2 regions of the Sporosarcina sp. CAU 1771 genome follow, and region 1 is predicted to be linked to the other one. Evidence: predicted binding sites of a transcription regulator. Region 1 holds the regulator's gene; the other holds the start of a gene.
The links. The regulator LexA, encoded in region 1, represses DNA repair genes until DNA is damaged. The targets are predictions, from matches to a motif close to CGAACATATGTTCG.

Region 1 (4,441 bases):
GAATTATCACGTTAATGAAGGACAAAGAGTAAGAACAATCAAAGGAAAAGGAGTCAATTCGTTCAAAATCGAACGAATTGACTCCTTTTTGATTTTCGAAACCATTATAAATTAAAAAACGTAAGTTTTTCAGTGGCCTCTTTTCAAATCCCTGCTCTTTCATGTATTTGTCGTGATTTTCCCGACCGGAAGTTGCCATTTGAAAATTAGCGAAAGAATTCGAAGCCCCGCAGTAATAACTAACAGGATATAAAGCGAAAAATCACTTGAGAACACGCCGACTCCGATTAAAAGCCCAGCTAATGCTGCCCATACCGCATAAATTTCCCTCTTGAAAACGAGTGGTTTTCTTCCAGCAAGCAAATCTCTAAGAATACCTCCACCTGAACCAGTAAGTACAGCTGCTACAATAACAGCACTAACGGGTAAGCCAAGGTTTACGGCGAATAAGGCGCCTTGAATTGCAAATGCAGCAAGACCCACCGCATCAAAATAGTTTCCCCATCGTTCCCAATGATTGAGTAATTTATTTGCAAATAAAAAAATGATTGTAATCGATATAAGTGCACCTTGAAATAAGGAGCCTTGGTCCCAAAGTACGGACGTTGGAACCCCGATTAAGAGATTCCGTAAAGCGCCACCACCAAATGCGGTGACAATACCTAAAATATATACACCAAAAAGATCATACTTTATTTCCATTGCGACAATTGCTCCAGAAACTGCAAATGCAATTGTCCCAATCCAGTTAAATACATCCCAAGCCAACTCGATTGCCTCCGTTTCTCCACTAGTTACTTTATCAGATATAAATATATTTTCAACAATCACTATTCAGAAACATTGACCACCGGGAGCAAACTGGTAAGATAATAAATGGAATATGTAAAAAGAAAGAGGAATTTAAATGTTTAATGAGGCATTAATGAATAAAGTAGAAGAAATTGAGACGAAGCTTGCGCCGTATTTTAAAGACGTAGAAAAAATTGCGTTTACGAACCAAGCGAAAGTACTCGCTGCGTTCCGAAAGAATCGAGTGAGTGATTTTCATTTGAATGGTTCGACGGGCTATGGCTACGATGATGAGGGGCGGGATACATTGGAGCAAGTCTATGCAGATGTGTTTGGAAGTGCGTCTTGCTTAGTTCGCAACCAAATTATCTCAGGTACACATGCAATTTCAATTAGCTTATTTGGTGTTCTTCGTCCTGGCGATGAGTTACTTTATATTACGGGTAAACCTTATGATACTTTGGATTCCATCGTTACAGGAAATGGCAAAGACACGGGATCTCTTCATGACTACGGGATTACTTACAAACATATTGATTTGAATGAAGATGGTTCGGTAAACTTTGATGAAGTGATTAAAAATATTCATAGCAAAACGAAGGTAATCGGCATTCAGCGGTCGAAAGGTTATTCTAATCGTCCTTCGTTTAGGATAGATGAAATTGGTGAAATGGTACGAAGAGTGAAAGAAGTCAATCCTAATCTGATTGTGTTTGTTGACAATTGTTACGGTGAATTTGTTGAAGAGAATGAACCAACTGAGGTAGGCGCAGATTTAATGGCGGGATCTCTCATTAAGAATCCTGGTGGTGGATTAGTTCGAACAGGAGGCTACATTGCAGGTCGTGCAGATCTCGTCGAGCAATGTGCGTACCGTATGACTTCACCGGGCTTAGGTGCTGAAGCAGGGGCATCTCTCGACACATTACTTGAAATGTACCAAGGGTTCTTTTTAGCTCCCCATGTCGTAAGTCAAGCGGTTAAAGGGGCGCTCTTTACGGCGGCACTTTTGGATGATTATGGGTTGGATACGACTCCCCATTATTCGGAGAAACGCACAGACTTAATCCAGTCAGTCAATTTCCGAAATGCTGAGCAAATGATAGCCTTTTGCCAGACAATCCAAGAAAACTCTCCTATCAACGCACATTTTGCACCAGAACCTTCTTATATGCCAGGGTATACAGATGATGTGATAATGGCAGCTGGTACATTCATTCAAGGATCGAGCATTGAGTTGACGGCAGATGGTCCAATACGACCTCCATACACCGCTTATGTACAGGGCGGGCTAACGTATGAACATGTAAAGTTAGCGGTTCTTTCATCTTTAGGAAAGCTTGTTGAAAAACAATTAATCGATAGTAAATAAAAAAAATGGAACTGTTCCCAATGAGTTTGTTGGGGAACAGTTCCTTTTGTATTCTTAATGAATATGCCGATACACGCCGACAACTTTTCCAAGAATAGATACATTGTCTACAATAATTGGTTCCATTGAAGAGTTTTCAGGCTGAAGACGGAAATAATCTTTCTCCTTGAAGAAGCGTTTTACTGTTGCTTCATCATCCTCTGTCATAGCGACAACAATTTCTCCGTTTTGTGCAGTTTGCTGTTGTTTAACAACAACGTGGTCTCCGTTGAGGATTCCAGCTTCAATCATACTGTTTCCTACGATTTCAAGCATGAATAACTGATCTTCGGCCATACCAAAACTTTCAGGTAGTGGGAAGTATTCTTCAATATTTTCAATTGCTGTGATTGGCAGTCCAGCTGTTACTTTCCCAATAAGAGGAACATTGAGAACACCTGGTTTAAAAATATCCATTCCTTCGGGATCTAAAATTTCGATAGCTCTTGGTTTAGTAGGGTCTCTTCTTATGTAACCTTTGCTTTCCAAACGGGCTAGATGACCGTGGACTGTTGAACTTGAAGCTAGTCCTACAGCAGTACCAATTTCTCTAACAGAAGGCGGGTAACCTTTTTGCTTCACCTCGGATTTAATGAAGTCCATGATGTCTTCTTGTCTCTTAGATATTTTCTTAGTTTCCTTCAATCTAGTCATTTTATCACTCACCTCTCAAGAAATAGTTTAGCAATGTACCTACGTGAAAAATCTCTTTTCCGCATGATAACTTTATTTAATTTAAGTGTAACAGGTGTTCTATAAGTTAGCAAACGTTAGTTCTAAAAAGGGTTGACATTCACACGATTATAAATTATATTAAGAACAGACATTCCAGAACAAACATTCGCAAGGAGGAGAAATGATGACTTTCATTAAAAATAATTCTTATATACTTCTAATAATGGTGCTTTGCTTAACTTTTTCTTTTATCGGAACAAATAAATTAAACAAGAAAATTGATTACAATGAGGTTACAGTAATAGAGGGTGATACACTTTTGTATTTAGCGACTAAATATGGTGAAGAGATGGTAACGGAACAATGGATTGCAGAAGTTAAAAAGCTCAACGACTTAAATTCTACGAATATCATTGCAGGAAACGAATTGAAGGTACCTGTATTCAATTCAATTGATAAAAATGAAATTGCAATTCATCTTGAAGGAGACGACGAGTGAAGATGTCACGTAAAAAATGTGTGATTTATTGTAGAGTGAGTACAAACAAACAAGAACAAGAAATGTCTTTATCCCGCCAAGAGGAAGAGTTGAAACGCTTAGCTGTAGAACTTGAATTGGATCTTTCGGCAACATTCACCGATCAGCATAGTGGATTCGATATTGAACGAGATGGTCTGCTTGATTTACTGGAATATGTGCGGGATGAGGAAATCGATGCGGTTCTTATTCAAGATGAAACGAGGTTAGGGCGTGGGAATGCACGAATGGCAGTTTTGCATTTATTAGCTAAAACTGAAACTGCAATTTACACGTACAATGATAGCGGTCCAATTGCATTGAATGAAATGGATACAATGCTCCTTGAAATCCTTTCGATTGTTGAGGAATATCAACGTAAGTTACATAATGCAAAAATACGTCGTGGGATGAAAAGGGCTGTAAGAGATGGGTACCGACCTGAGCGCAATTTAAAAAATAGAGGCAATGCGGAAGGTCGAGAGCGGATAGAAATCCCTGTGAGTGAGATTGTATCTTTGCGCGATAAAGGTTTGACGTACGAAGAAATAACGGGAGTTCTAAAGGGGCTAGGGCATACTATTAGTAAGGCAACGGTCCATCGTCGATATAAAGAATACGAACTCGAGCAGGAAGGCTGATTGGTTGCACTTTCCTGTTTTTTTGTATACCTTTTTATATGAAACGAAAATGGAGGAATTCACATGTTATCTAAAGAAAAAATAAATCGCATAAATGTATTAGCTAACAAATCAAAAACGACAGGTCTATCTATGGAAGAAGCAAAAGAGCAGACTTCTCTTCGCAAAGAGTACTTGGAAACCTTTCGTTCATCGATGCGCGATACAATTGAACACGTCAAAGTCGTCGATCCTGAGGGAAATGACGTAACACCTGAAAAAGTCAAGCGTGCAAAAGACGGAAAATACTTACAATAGTCAATGGTTTGGCCCGAAGTATTGTATTTGAAGCGCTACTTGTCTAAACTAGTAGATGTAGTAAAGATATAATTGGGAAGGGATGTACTCAAATGACCGTACAAATTG
Region 2 (4,441 bases), on a different contig from region 1:
GCCATGGATGATGATTTATACAGGCGGGACTACGGGTAAGCCTAAAGGTGTTGTACTGTCTACTGACGCAGTAAATTCGAATGCCCTTAACACCATTGCTACATGGGGGATAACAGAAACCGACACAACAATTAATTATATGCCACTTTTTCATACAGGCGGCATTAATGCACTCGCTATCCCTGTTCTTATGGCGGGTGGGAAGGTTGTCATCGGCAATCAATTTGATGCTGAAGAGGCGATGCGGGCAACGGATGAGTACAACGCGACGATTTCGCTGTTTGTCCCTACAATGTATCAGTCGATGATTAAACATCCCTATTTTCACGAAAGTAAATTTTTATCAATGAAGGCGTTCTTATCAGGAGGAGCTCCATGTCCAACAACTATATATAAAGAGTTCTATAAAAAGGGACATCCTTTTAAAGAAGGGTATGGCTTAACAGAAGCTGGACCTAATAATTTTTTTATACGACCGGAAGAGTCATATAAAAAAATGGGGTCTGTTGGTAAAGCTATGCTACTAAACTCCGTAAAGGTAGTAGATACAAATGGAGATTTATGTGAAGTGAATAAGATTGGAGAACTGTACATAACAGGTCCACATGTGTTTAGTTATTACTGGGATAATGAGAAGGTAACGGCGGAAGCGTTAGAAAATGGATGGCTACGTACGGGTGATTTAGCAAAATATGATGAAGACGGCGATTATTTTATTGTAGGTAGAAAAAAAGAGATTATTATTACCGGTGGAGAAAACGTGTATCCACAAGAGGTTGAGCAGTGTTTAAGTAACTTTGAATCGATTAATGAAGTTGCGGTCATTGCAAAAAAAGATGAACGGTGGGGAGAGATTGTCATTGCATTTATTACGAAAGTAGAGGGTGCTTCATTCAATTGCTCTGAGGCGTTTGTACATTGTGAAAAGTTTCTTGGTAAATATAAAATACCGAAAGAAATAATTGTGATACCAGAAATGCCAAAAACTCATGTTGGTAAAATAGATAAAAAAGCGCTTCAATCCTATTTATGAATTCAATAAAAGCTTATAAAAGACAAAAGCGTGCAAAGTAGCACGCTTTTTCTAGGTTTCAGCTATTTTGTTCATAAGAATAAATAAGTTCACCAAGTTTTAAATCTACATTTACATGAAGGTCATGTTCAAGGAAATACCATTGATCTCGACTTTCTATGTAGTAAATTGCCCCATTTTGCTCTGTAGTAATTACTGCCTCGTCCGGTGATTCCTTTGTAACCCCTAGGGAAAACGATTCGTGAAGTGGACTAGATCCACCGTATCTCGCGAAAAACCGAATTTCATCACCTGGCACAACATCCATTTCATTTTCGAACCAGTCTTGCGCATCTTTTGAAATGATAATTTTCATGTAGACCACCTGCCTTTGAGTGAGTATGAATAAAGTATACTACAACCACTTTACTTTAGGCTCAGTCCCGGCTTTTATTCTTGAGATGTTTGCTCGATGCCTATAAAAAATAAAAGCAGCAAAGCTTCCAACAGCAATCATTAAGAAATAATCCCCAGTAACTGTGAAATAGTAAACTGAATAAATAAATCCTACAATTGAAACAAGCATGGAGGATAATGAAACCATTTTCGTTAATTTCAAGAAAATGAAAAACGCGATTAGAACGAAGACGAAGAAAGGCCAGTTATAGCCAAGTATAACTCCACCTGATGTCGCTACAGCTTTCCCGCCTTTGAATCGAGCAAAGATCGGATACATGTGGCCAACGACCGCAAACAGCCCTATAAGGAGTGGGTTGATGCCAATCGTGTCAAACAAAGGCAACATTGGCAAGAGGGTTGCTGCTGTCCCTTTTAGAATATCTAGGGAAGTAACAAGTAACCCAGCTTTTTTACCTAAAACTCGAAAAGTATTCGTTCCTCCTAAGTTGCCGCTGCCATGTTCACGTATATCAATTTTATAGAAAACTTTCCCCACCCATAAGGCGAATGGAATCGAGCCGAGTACATATGCAATTAATAATATTAGTATGAGTTCCATTTTATACCCCTTTATTACGAGCCATATTATGCTTTTAGTCTATCAGAACGAAGTGCGCTCGACAATGCATCTTTTGTTGAAAATAGGAATGGATTTCTTCAATCTCAATACCCATTATTTTCTCTCTTCATTGCAATATTTGATTTGGTTCTATACAATTAATTCAGCAGACTTCGTTAAACGTTGATTTGACAACCTTTAAAGGAAGCAGTACGATTATATAATAAAGAACATTCGTTTGATGGGGGCGGCATTTTGTCAAAAAAACAAGTAATGAACACATACGATGACAATTCAATACAAGTTCTTGAAGGATTAGATGCAGTTCGAAAACGGCCTGGTATGTATATAGGATCTACAGATACTCGAGGTTTGCATCACCTCGTTTATGAAATTGTAGATAACGCTGTAGATGAAGCTTTGGCAGGACATGGCTCAGAAATAGATGTAACTCTTCATTCTGACGGAAGTGTTTCGATACGTGACTACGGTCGCGGTATGCCAACAGGGATTCATCAGACAGGGAAGCCTACAGTTGAAGTTATATTAACGATACTTCATGCTGGTGGAAAGTTCGGCCAGGGGGGCTACAAAACGAGTGGTGGACTACATGGGGTTGGTGCTGCAGTTGTAAACGCCCTATCGGAGTTGTTGGTCGTAACTATTTTCCGAGATGGAAAGAAGTTTCGTCAACGATTTGAAAATGGCGGCAAGCCAGCCACAACTCTTGAACAAATCGGTACAACACGTGAAAAAGGAACGTTGATCCATTTTAAACCGGATCCAACGATTTTTTCGACGTTAAAATATCAATATGAGACGATCAGTGAACGTCTACGCGAGTCCGCCTTTCTTTTAAAAGGCCTAAAAATTAACCTAATTGAAGAAAGCTCAGAGAAAGAAGAGACTTTCTTTTATGAAACAGGAATCGAAGCATTTGTATCCTATTTAAATGAAGAAAAGGACGTACTTCACGAAGTTGCATTTCTAGAAGGAGAATCTGACGGGATTGAAGTAGAGTATGCATTCCAATTTAGTGACGGATACTCTGAAACGATTCTTTCATTCGTCAATAACGTTCGGACAAAAGACGGCGGTACACACGAAACCGGTGCAAGATCTGCTATGACACGTGTTTTTAATGAATACGCCAGAAAAACTGGCTTGCTTAAAGAAAAAGATAAAAACCTAGATGGATCAGATATTCGTGAAGGAATTTCTGCAATCATATCTGTCCGAATTCCTGAGGAGATACTTCAATTTGAAGGTCAAACCAAAGGGAAACTAGGAACAAGCGAAGCAAGGACCGTAACGGATTCAGTCGTCTCTCAAAAACTATTATACTTTCTAGAGGAAAATGCGGAGTTAAGTGCTTCGCTTGTCCGAAAGGCAATCCGCGCACAGCAAGCAAGAGAAGCTGCGCGAAAAGCACGTGAAGATGCAAGATCTGGGAAGAAAAGAAAAAAATCGGACACACTTCTTTCAGGAAAATTAACACCTGCTCAGTCACGAAATGCAGCAAAAAATGAATTGTATTTGGTCGAGGGTGATTCTGCTGGAGGATCCGCAAAACAAGGTCGGGACCGAGTATTCCAAGCGATATTACCATTACGTGGTAAAGTTCTGAATACTGAAAAGGCCAAGTTGGAAGATATATTGAAAAACGAAGAAATCAATACGATAATTCATGCAATAGGCGGCGGTGTTGGTTCAGAATTCTCAGTCGAAGACATTGCTTACGATAAAATCATTATTATGACCGATGCGGATACTGATGGAGCTCATATCCAAGTCCTACTTCTGACATTTTTCTACCGATATATGAAACCGCTAATGGATGCAGGAAAAGTATTTATTGCGCTCCCACCACTCTTTAAAGTTTCTAGAGGAGTCGGAAAGAAGGAAAAGTTTGCTTATGCTTGGACTGAAACCGATTTAGAAGGAGCAATTGAAGAAGTAGGAGCAAATTACCTAATCCAGCGATATAAAGGTCTAGGGGAAATGAATGCCGATCAATTATGGGATACTACAATGAATCCCGAAACCCGTACCCTTATTCGAGTTACTATTGATGATGGAGCAAGGTCTGAACGTCGAATTACTACACTTATGGGTGATAAAGTAGAACCAAGACGTCGTTGGATCGAAGAGAATGTTGATTTTGGACAATCCGAAGATCACAACATATTAGACAATGAATTTATACATGTTGAGGGGGATTTTGAGTGACAGGAACTGAACGTATTCAAGACCTTTCCTTAGAAGAAGTAGTAGGCGATCGATTTGGAAGGTATAGTAAATATATTATTCAGGATCGGGCATTACCTGATGCTAGAGATGGCTTAAAACCGGTTCAAAGACGTATTCTATATGCAATGTTTCATGAAGGGAACACACATGAAAAAGCGTTT

Region 2: parE (DNA topoisomerase IV subunit B) is a predicted target of LexA. The motif match lies at 2,258-2,271, and genes of this name have one in related genera.

The regions. Positions count from the first base shown of each region.
Region 1 is NZ_JBTLRN010000029.1:32,213-36,653, reverse strand. Features, by position in the region: gene ACXYMX_RS15015 (trimeric intracellular cation channel family protein) at 160-768, opposite strand; gene ACXYMX_RS15010 (methionine gamma-lyase family protein) at 908-2,164, shown strand; gene lexA (transcriptional repressor LexA) at 2,219-2,857, opposite strand; gene yneA (cell division suppressor protein YneA) at 3,063-3,377, shown strand; gene ACXYMX_RS14995 (YneB family resolvase-like protein) at 3,380-4,036, shown strand; gene ACXYMX_RS14990 (DUF896 domain-containing protein) at 4,100-4,333, shown strand; gene tkt (transketolase) at 4,426-4,441, shown strand, end outside.
Region 2 is NZ_JBTLRN010000027.1:17,843-22,283, reverse strand. Features, by position in the region: gene ACXYMX_RS14520 (AMP-binding protein) at 1-1,033, shown strand, start outside; gene ACXYMX_RS14515 (HesB/YadR/YfhF family protein) at 1,092-1,388, opposite strand; gene plsY (glycerol-3-phosphate 1-O-acyltransferase PlsY) at 1,428-2,030, opposite strand; gene parE (DNA topoisomerase IV subunit B) at 2,304-4,259, shown strand; gene parC (DNA topoisomerase IV subunit A) at 4,256-4,441, shown strand, end outside.